DNA from 2 places in the Brevibacillus sp. WF146 genome. Region 1 is predicted to be linked to the other one. Evidence: riboswitches for the same ligand, from Rfam matches in the RefSeq annotation. Region 1 holds a riboswitch; the other holds the start of a gene.
What was found. A riboswitch is a leader RNA that binds a small molecule or an ion and turns the genes downstream of it on or off. The one in region 1 is predicted to bind cyclic di-AMP.
Positions count from the first base shown of each region.

Region 2: linked by a shared signal. The riboswitch ahead of A6764_RS12175 (CAP domain-containing protein) and the one ahead of A6764_RS22415 (amino acid permease) in region 1 are both predicted to bind cyclic di-AMP.

Region 1 is NZ_CP109943.1:2,126,192-2,130,805, reverse strand. It holds gene A6764_RS10580 (aspartate aminotransferase family protein) at 1-699, opposite strand, end outside; gene A6764_RS10575 (dicarboxylate/amino acid:cation symporter) at 803-2,065, shown strand; partial or broken gene A6764_RS22415 (amino acid permease) at 2,543-2,800, opposite strand; cyclic di-AMP (ydaO/yuaA leader) riboswitch at 2,910-3,035, opposite strand; gene A6764_RS10565 (SOS response-associated peptidase) at 3,271-3,945, opposite strand; gene A6764_RS10560 (ArsR/SmtB family transcription factor) at 4,112-4,414, shown strand; gene A6764_RS10555 (LLM class oxidoreductase) at 4,520-4,614, shown strand, end outside.
Region 2 is NZ_CP109943.1:2,445,790-2,450,403, reverse strand. It holds gene A6764_RS12190 (2-phosphosulfolactate phosphatase) at 12-746, opposite strand; gene A6764_RS12185 (aminoglycoside phosphotransferase family protein) at 786-1,751, opposite strand; gene A6764_RS12180 (hypothetical protein) at 1,989-2,144, opposite strand; cyclic di-AMP (ydaO/yuaA leader) riboswitch at 2,323-2,473, shown strand; gene A6764_RS12175 (CAP domain-containing protein) at 2,481-3,179, shown strand; partial or broken gene A6764_RS12170 (PhzF family phenazine biosynthesis isomerase) at 3,246-3,979, opposite strand; gene A6764_RS12165 (homoserine dehydrogenase) at 4,123-4,614, opposite strand, start outside.

The DNA.
Region 1 (4,614 bases):
GTCGGCCGGGATGTATCCGGACTGCATCGGCTCCACGATGACAGCCGCAATCTGATCCTTCTTCTCCGTCACAATCTTTTCGCAAGCGTCCCAATCGTTGAACGGAAGTACGACGGTATGCCGGAGATAGTAATCCGGTGTCCCCAGGGATTCCGGTACGGACGCCGGCGACGATTGATCTCCTACGCGGTCAATGGTTGGATTTACGCTGACCAGCACATGATCATGCGCCCCGTGATAATGGCCCTCAAATTTGGCGATATGCGTTTTCCCCGTGTAGGCCATCGCCAGACGCAGGGCAAACAGCGTCGCCTCCAAACCGGAATTGGTAAACCGCACTTCCTCGAAGCTGGGATACAGGCCCGCCAGTTCTTGCGCCATCTCCAGTTCCATCGGATGAGTCGCTCCAAAACTGCTGGTCCCCTGCTGTTCCCATACCTGTTGAATCGCTTTCCGCACGACCGGATGGCCATGTCCCAAAAGCAAAGCGCCATAGGAGAGCAGGTAGTCTACGTACCCATGTCCATCCAGGTCATACAGCCAAGCATTCTGTGCCTTCTCAAAGGTAATGGGAAAGGGTTGATAGTAGCGAAGATTTCCGTTCACTCCGCCTGCAATCAGCGTATGGGCCTGCTCAAAAAACGCGGCCGATTTCGGGCGTTTTTCGCGGTAGTGCTGCTGTAAGGAAGAAAGGTTCAAGGTGAATCCCTCCACGTCTATGATGAAATAATTATTGCACCACTAAAAGATATAAGCAATAATAATTTCATATGATAGTAAAATTAAGAAAAGGGGGAATTGTATGAAAACGAGATCGGCTTTTTACATTCTCGGGGCCACCGTGCTGGGCGCGCTGTTCGGGCATGTCTTCCCGGAAGCGGGGACAGCCATAAAACCGCTGGGCGATGCGTTCATTCGCCTGATCAAGATGGTCGTGATCCCCGTGATCGTGACGACCCTGCTGGTTGGGATCACGGGCATTGGCGATATCAAACGCATGGGGCGCGTGGGCCTGAAAACGATCATTTGGTTTGAAGTGATTACGACGCTCATCCTGTTCATCGGATTGGCCGTCGGCAACCTCGTACAGCCCGGAAAGGGAATCGACCTGAGCCAGCTACCCAAAGCCGATATTACCGCGATTGCCTCGAATACCTCGAAAGTACTGGACGCGAAAACCCTTCTCCTGAACATCATTCCGACCAACATTGTCGATGTGCTTGCGAAAAGCGATCTTTTGGCCGTCATCTTTTTCTGCATCATGTTCGGCACCGCACTGGTCGGTCTCGGAAACGAAGCGAAGCCCTTCCTGTCCATCATGGAAATCGCATCGAAAGCGTCGTTTCGTCTCGTCAATCTGGTGATGAAGGTTGCCCCGATCGGCGTGTTTGCGCTCATGTCGGCTACCATTGGCACGTATGGAATCGCGCTGCTGTTCCCGCTCCTTAAACTCATCGGGACTGCCTATCTGGGGCTGGCTGTCCTCGTGTTCGGCCTCTTTCCGCTGGTCGCTGTGTTCCTTTCCATCCGCATCACTGACGTGTACAGGATGATTTGGGACCTGATGGTGATTGGCGCTTCCACCGGGAGTACCGAGACGGTCGTGCCTCAACTGATGCAGCGTCTGGAAAAATTCGGCGTCCCCACATACATCACTTCGTTTGTCATTCCGGCGGGCATGCCGTTAAATTCGGACGGCACCACGCTTTACCTGACCATTGCCGGCTTGTTTATCGCCCAAGCGTTTGGCATTGACATGAGCCTGCAGCAGCAGCTCATGATGGTGCTGTTTTTCGTTGTCACCAGCAAAGGGGTGGCCGCGGTCCCGTCGTCTTCCATGGTGATTCTGCTGGCCACCGCTACCGCCGTCGGTTTGCCTGCTGAAGGCGTAGCCCTCATTCTCGGGATTGACCGGGTCATCGACATGGCACGTACCGCGGTGAATGTGATGGGACATGTCTTTTCATGCGTAGCCGTGGCGAGATGGGAAGGCGTCTTTCAAAAGGGGCCTGTCGTCCTTGACGGGATGGCGGCTTCTTCCGAACGCGGAAGTCTTTCCTCGTGATTCATCAAGAGAGAGCGGGCACCGGTCATTCATCCGGAACCCCTGCAAAGCGGATCGAACTGGAAAGGCATGTACGGTATGGACATGAAAAAGGAAAAACCAGGTCACTGCTCTCAAGTGACCTGGTTTTGGGGAGGGTTACTCATGCAGGTGAAACGGTATCGTTGACACAACCACGTCTTTCCGATAGATCAGCGCGGCTTTCAGCAGGAATGCCGTTTGGTTGTGCAATAACGCATGCCACCATTTGCGGACGATGAACTGCGGGACGAGCACGGTAATAAACGCATCCCCTTCTTTTTCCTTCTCCAGGGTATCGATGTACTTCAAGAGCGGCGCAATCACGGTTCGGTAAGGCGAACGCAAAATAATCAACGGAACGTTCGGATTCCATTTTTCCCATTTTTCCCGCATTTGTCCCGCATGTTCATCATCAAAATCGACGGTGACCGCTACGATGTCATCCGAAATCCCCTTGGCATGGACAATCTGACGGTAGGAGAGCGTCACGACCGTCAGCAATACCAGAATCACGATGGCGATCGGGAGGGAATAAGCAAACGCGCCGAATCCAATCAGGGCCAGCACGAGCAAAATCTCTTCCGTAGCGTACGCGACCGATGAGAGCGCATCGGATGAAAAGATCGCCAGCGCTTTCCATTTCGGCAATTTTTCGTGAGCGATTTGCCTTGTTCGCAATGGTGACCCAATGAAGAAACGCTTCAACTGACCAATTGTCATTCGTGTCTGACCTTCCTTCGGGTTGGATTTACCTGGAAAACGAGAAAAAAGGCCACAAAGGTTGTATTACCCTTGCAGCCGCAGCCTCGACATCACAAGTGCATCCCCCTTTCCACAACGCTTACGAGGTTAGCTGACGGATTCGGGCAGTGGAATTAGCCCTACGCATGTTCTGCGATTCACCCCAAAAAGTGGTTCCCCCGCTCTTTCGATTCAGCGTGTCACGATATGAAATTCTCCCTCCAAACATAATCCCGTCTCCCCCAACGTGCAACGGGTACGCCGCTCAATGAAAGCGCATACAAACCTGTCTATGTTTTTCTTTCGAATGAAATCGAATGCGCACGCAATAACTCGTGATGGCGGATGGGATGAGCACACGAGGTTCTTTCCCAGGAATACGCAGCAGGATAAAATAGAAATGGCAAACGCACCGCAGCCAGGCGCTGACGGAGTTTTCCCCGCTATGACCAGGGGGCCTCTTCCAAACATTCCGGCCGGTCGTTTTTCGGATTCCCGACCATCGCCGATACGGGATATGCCTTCATCGCCTGGGGATCGTACGGTACGAGCAGCGACTGCAGCCATTCCGCATCGAACCTGTCCCGGTCGAGCCACGCGCTCTCATGTTCCGGACGCAGTATCACCGGCATCCGGTCGTGGATGTCTGCGACGACCTCGTTGGGCCGGGTGGTAATGATCGTGCAGGTGTGAAGCTTGTGGCCGTCAGGCGCCGTCCAGGTGTCAAACAGGCCGGCGAAGGCAAAGGGTTCTCCGTCCCGCATGGTGATGCGCATCGGCTGTTTCCCCCGGTCCATCTGCTTCCACTCGTAGAAGCCGTCGGCCGGGATCATGCAGCGCTTGCGTTCAAACAGCCGCCGAAAAGCCGGTTTCTCCCGCAGCGTTTCGGCGCGGGCGTTGATCATCTTGGAGCCGATCTTCTGGTCCCGCGCCCACGACGGAACCAGTCCCCAGCGCAGTTGGCCGATTCTGCGGCGACCGCCGTCGGCAAGTATGGCCGGGATGGGCTGGCCGGGCGCAATGTTGTACCGCGGCTTCCATTCAAACGGGATGTCCTGCAGGTGAAATCGGCTCATCAGTTTTTCCGGGGCGGTGACCAGCGCGAAACGGCCGCACATGGGCAATCTCCCTCCTGCCACCAGCTTTCCCGGGCTCAAGGAAAAACATCCCCGTCCAAGCGAGGGAGGGTGTGGTCCCCTGACATTGGCGGGATCATGCAGCCAGCCCGCTTTCGAAATGTGGGATACTGTAAGCGATACACGAAAGAAGAATCTGGAGGATATCATGGAACTTTTGGACGTATTGAAAGCCTTGTCCAATGAAACGAGGCTGCAGATCATACAGTGGTTAAAACAACCGGACGTTCACTTTCCCAAACCGCTTCACGGAGACATTCACGAAGACGGGGTTTGCGTGAGCGACATTCAAAAAAAGGTGGGATTGTCCCAATCCACCGTGTCCCTGTATCTGTCCATGCTGCAAAAAGCGGGATTGATAAAAGCAAAACGGATTGGGCAATTTACGTATTACAAGCGAGATGAGGAAAACATCAAAAAAGTGATGGAACGGTTATCAAGGGATCTGTAAGGGGACGGATTTTTACACATTTACACTTTTGGGCTTGTAGGTTCCCTGCCCTTTCTTTTATTATTATATCGATAATTATAGATATATAGATATGGAGGAGTCATCATGAACCGGTTTGACAACCACAAGGGTTACACGCGCATGTATCAGGAAAACAAACTGACGCTGGGGCTGTTCTTCCCGCTGGAATCATACCAAGG
Region 2 (4,614 bases), 320 kb from region 1:
TTCCTCCCCCACTATCGTCCGGGAACAAACGCCCCTTCCCGATTAAGCACAGGAACCGTCTGACTGGCATTCCAAGCGGAAGCGATCACCACATCCTCGGCAAATCCCGCCGCGATCAGCTCCCGTCCCGAGGCAGACTCACACAGCAGCGGGTACAGCTCCGGCTTGGTGGCGTCAAAGGCAGCGACAGCCAGGCGGGCCTCCGGTGACAGCCGGTATCCGCGAAGCTCGCCGAGGATCGCCCCCGCCGCAACCATGTCCTCAAATGCGGGACGGAGGCTGCCGTCCGGCCACCGCTCTCCGCTGGCAATCACCGTGACGACGCCCCCTGTATTTCGGATGAACCGGGCCACCGCCGAGGCATTGCGCAAACTGCCGGCCACCACGATCGCGCCGCTGTCCTTTGCCAAAAAGGAGCACGTGGCTCCGTTGGGCGACGGCAGTACGATCCGGCACCCCTCGTCAATCACGGAGAGCGAAGCGGGAGACAGCGAAATGGGCTCGCCGCGTTTACCGGCCAATACGGCTTGTACGCTGGCTGCGTACTCCGAGGCGGACGCATCCCGATAGCGATATGGATACACCACTCCGCCCCGAGCGAGGACCACATCGACACAGGTCGTAAACGAGAGCACATCGACGATCACGACGATGTCGGAAACGGGGGCCAAGGCTTTTACCCCTTCATACCCCCAATCAAACCGGGCGTGAAATCCGTTTTGCTGAAACACTGCCACATCCGCCATTTTTTCTTCCCCTTCCCTTCCAGGATTGCGTGCCCATCTTCAATGTTGGCACTGCGACTGCGCGACCGATTCCCACTTGTCGCGGTCTTGTGAAAACCACACCGGTTCCATGCGTTCAAAATACAGGTGATCTTCCGCAATGAGCTGCACTCTGCCGAGCATCTCCTGACGCTGCTCCTGAGCCATGCGGGCGGTCCAGACCACGGCGGAGAACAGGCTCATTGCCACGTATACCGCGTACAACGTCCAAAACTCCGGCGGGATTTTATTGGGGTAAAAATATCCGAAAATTTGGCCGAAGCAAAAGGGGACGCTTACTTCCCTGCTGAACAAGGCCAGCTTGCAAAAGTCGCAGATGGGGTCTCCCCAATCGAACCGGTCGAAATCGATGGCCCCGGCGTACCGCTTGTCCTTTACGATCAGATTGCCCACGTGGAAGTCATCGTGCTGGAACCGGTTTGGCCGCTTGCTCAGATACGTTATGTTTTCTTCCACAAACACCATGATTTTCTCGTCGTGCGGGATGGCCAGACCAGCGGTGCGATACGATTCGAGGTATCTCGCGTGTTTTTGGACGGCTCGCGAATGCCAGGCGGGGATGTCGGACGGAGCGTGAAGCTGGTGCAGTTTTCTCAGGTCTTGACCTGCCTGCCATCCGATGCAGAACTGTTCTTCTTCCGTACAGAGAGGCAGGATGTCCCTGGCGTCCTCTCCGTCGATATGGGACAGCAGGATGTAGCAAATCTGCAGGTCCTCTGCGATCCCGCATTCAATCGGCTGCGGAATGCTCGCCCCGAACGGCTGCAGGGCGTGGAGGGTGTGAAACTCAGACCGCTTCCGCTCCCAGCGGCTCTGGTCCGCAATGCGCAGGACTCGCCGTTCTCCCGACTCCATGCGGACCAGGTATTTTCTGTCGGACGAAAATCCTTTGTGAATCGGCTCGATGCCGACTGCTGAACAAAGGGCGGGACTTTTGCTTCGCAACCATTCGATTTGTCCGGTCATGTTACACCTCCCAGAAATGGCAGCTTTTTCATTATATCATCCATGCTTCTGACGACAAGAAGCATTCTTGTTATTTAAAACGTTTTCTTCATGATGGCGGCATGGATGGGAGAACGTCGATTTGCCAGCGCCGGCCGTCATGAACGTCATGAAAAAAGGTTATCCCGCCTGGGCAGGATAACCTTTTTGTTCCTCTACTCCCTGTCTATAATTTCGTCCCGCCGGCTGACAGCCTGGTCAACCCTGCGTATCTTCGGCGGAAGGCTGCTTCGCCGGGGACGTCACGTGCGCCTCCTCATCCAGCAGCGGCACGTTTTGCTGGTGCATTTTCTGCTTTGTCGGATACGCGCCCACCTGCTGCAGTTCCACATTGACATCCGTCTGTTTGTCCATCCCTCATCGCCTCCCGTTTTGGTTTCCCGTTTAGTATGGTTCCAATTCCGAGATTGCTATACCGCCGATGACAGCGGACGCGGCTGGCGTCATTCCGCCGGTCGTCACGCTGAGCGACCATCGTTTCCATATTTTGAAGGTTCCCTTTTGCCGGTATCTTTGTTATCCTCGTAACCGAGCCAAAAACAAGCCGAAACTTCCGACAGCGGAAGTGCGGGGGACTTTTTTTGCAGACCACGGTCTGCATGGGGTGAATCGCCGAATGGCGAAGGGTTGTCTCCTCAATCCCAACCCGACAACTAACCTCGTAGGCGAAGAAAAGGAGACGATGTGCACATGAAACGATTTGCCAAGCCGATCATCGCCATCGCTATGGGATTGGCCGTCACCAGCATTTCCACGTCCGCATTTGCCGCGACGACTTGCCCGTACAAATCGATCGCCGGCCAAAAACAGTGGTTCCCCTACGTTCAATACTTCGGTTCTTTCCAACAAGCACCGAACGTAAGCCCCGTATGGAAAGTGTACATGCCGGTACCGGTGAAACAGCCGGTTCAAAAACCGGTTCAACTGCCGGTACAGTACCCGGTACAGAAGCCTGCCGCTCCGACCGGCAACCAGGTCGTTGCCCAGCCGAAAGCTCCGGCCCAACAAGCGGCACCGTCCGTTTCCCAATTTGCCAAGCAGGTGGCCGACCTGGTGAACCAGGAGCGCGCCAAAGCCGGGTTGAAGCCGCTGACGCTGGACAGCGCCCTGTCCAAAGTGGCCATGGACAAAGCGGTCGACATGTACCAAAACCATTACTTCAGCCACACCAGCCCGACCTACGGTTCCCCGTTTGACATGATGAAACGATACGGCATCACCTTCAGAACCGCCGGCGAAAATATCGCCATGGGTCAGCGCAGCCCGCAGGAAGTCATGCAGCAATGGATGAACAGCCAAGGCCATCGTGCCAATATTTTGAATCCGAACTTCACGAAAATTGGCGTGGCCTACCACAACGGGTACTGGGTGCAGGAATTTACCGGATAACCAGCGAACAGAGAATCAGCAAGCCGTGCTTCTCGCGTGAGAGGCACGGCTTTTTTGCTGGCGGCGTCATCGGCCGATTTCGACGCGGACCAGCGACTCCCGTACATAGACGCCCGTTCCCGCGATGGTGACATCCAACTGATCACCGGCCTGGTGTACTTCGACGTGCACGTTCCCTTCCCGTCCCATCTCGTGCCCCTGCTCCACGACAAGCGACAGCGGCCACGCGTCCGGCGTGCGAATGTAGCTGGCGTAATAGGCGCCCATCACCCCGGAAGCGGTGCCGGTCACCGGATCCTCCACCGTTCCCGAATACGGCGAGGAAAAATGGCGTCCGTGCATCTGGGCGGACGGATCGTAGGTTTCCAGACAGAACGGGTGGACGCACGCACGGGGCATGCTCGTGAGCACGGCCGGAAACGCCCCATTGCGGGGGGACATGCGGCGAAAGGATTCCAGCCGCTTCACCGGAACCAGAAGGGTCCAGATGCCGGTGCTGCCGTACATGACCGGAAGTTCCTCGTCCAGGTCGGCTCTGGTCAGCCCGATCGCCCCGGCCAAATCGTCCAGGGAACCCTCGAACAGAGATTCACCTCATGGCCGGGCGTGAAAAACCGAATGCGCAGATCAGCCGTCTCGGCCGGCAGAACAAATGCCGTTTCGTTGTAACCCACCTGACGGGCGACCGCCAGCATGTGCTCGTCGTCAAGATCGCTGGCGTCAAGCACGACCCCCGCCGGATTGCCCTTGTCGGGTGCGGTGCCAAACGCATTGTAATGATACACGTTGACTTCCGCCATTCGCTCTTCCCCCTTTTTCCCCTATAGAATCGCGCCGGTGTTTTTTTTCGAAACAGTGCGTCACTTTGCGGCGGAACCGGACAATTTCGCGCCGCATCCTTCCCGCCGGCCGCCCCTCTTTGATTTCCGGAAGGCAGCCGGTTCTAGTCGAATGCCTGGAGGATGTGCTCCAAATCTTTCAACGCAGCCGCCGCAGCAGCGCGCGGATCGGACTTCCCGCCGATGACCAGCAGTTCGCCCATCGCGTCCGTTTCGACCCGGATGGCCTTGGTCGTGCCGTGAACGCGGGCGAAGGGATGGTCACGCTCGTACAGGCGAAGTTCCACGGCCGCTTTCACCCCTTCCGCCGTCCGCCGAATGCTGCCGACGAGCTTGGGCACGCGTCCGGCCTGCCGCCACGCGTCCATCTGCGCGCGCGTCAGATGCGCAATTCCCGTCCGCTTCACGTCGTCCAGGCGCAGGCCCGCCCCGAACGCGGCGTTGGCGATAATCGTCAGCTTGCATGCGGTGTCCCATCCCTCCACGTCAAAGCGCGGGTCGGGCTCGGCGATCCCCAGTTCCTGTGCCCGGCGGATCGCTTCCTCGTACGGGATGTCCGCTTCCATCATGCTGCTCAGCACAAAATTGGCCGTCCC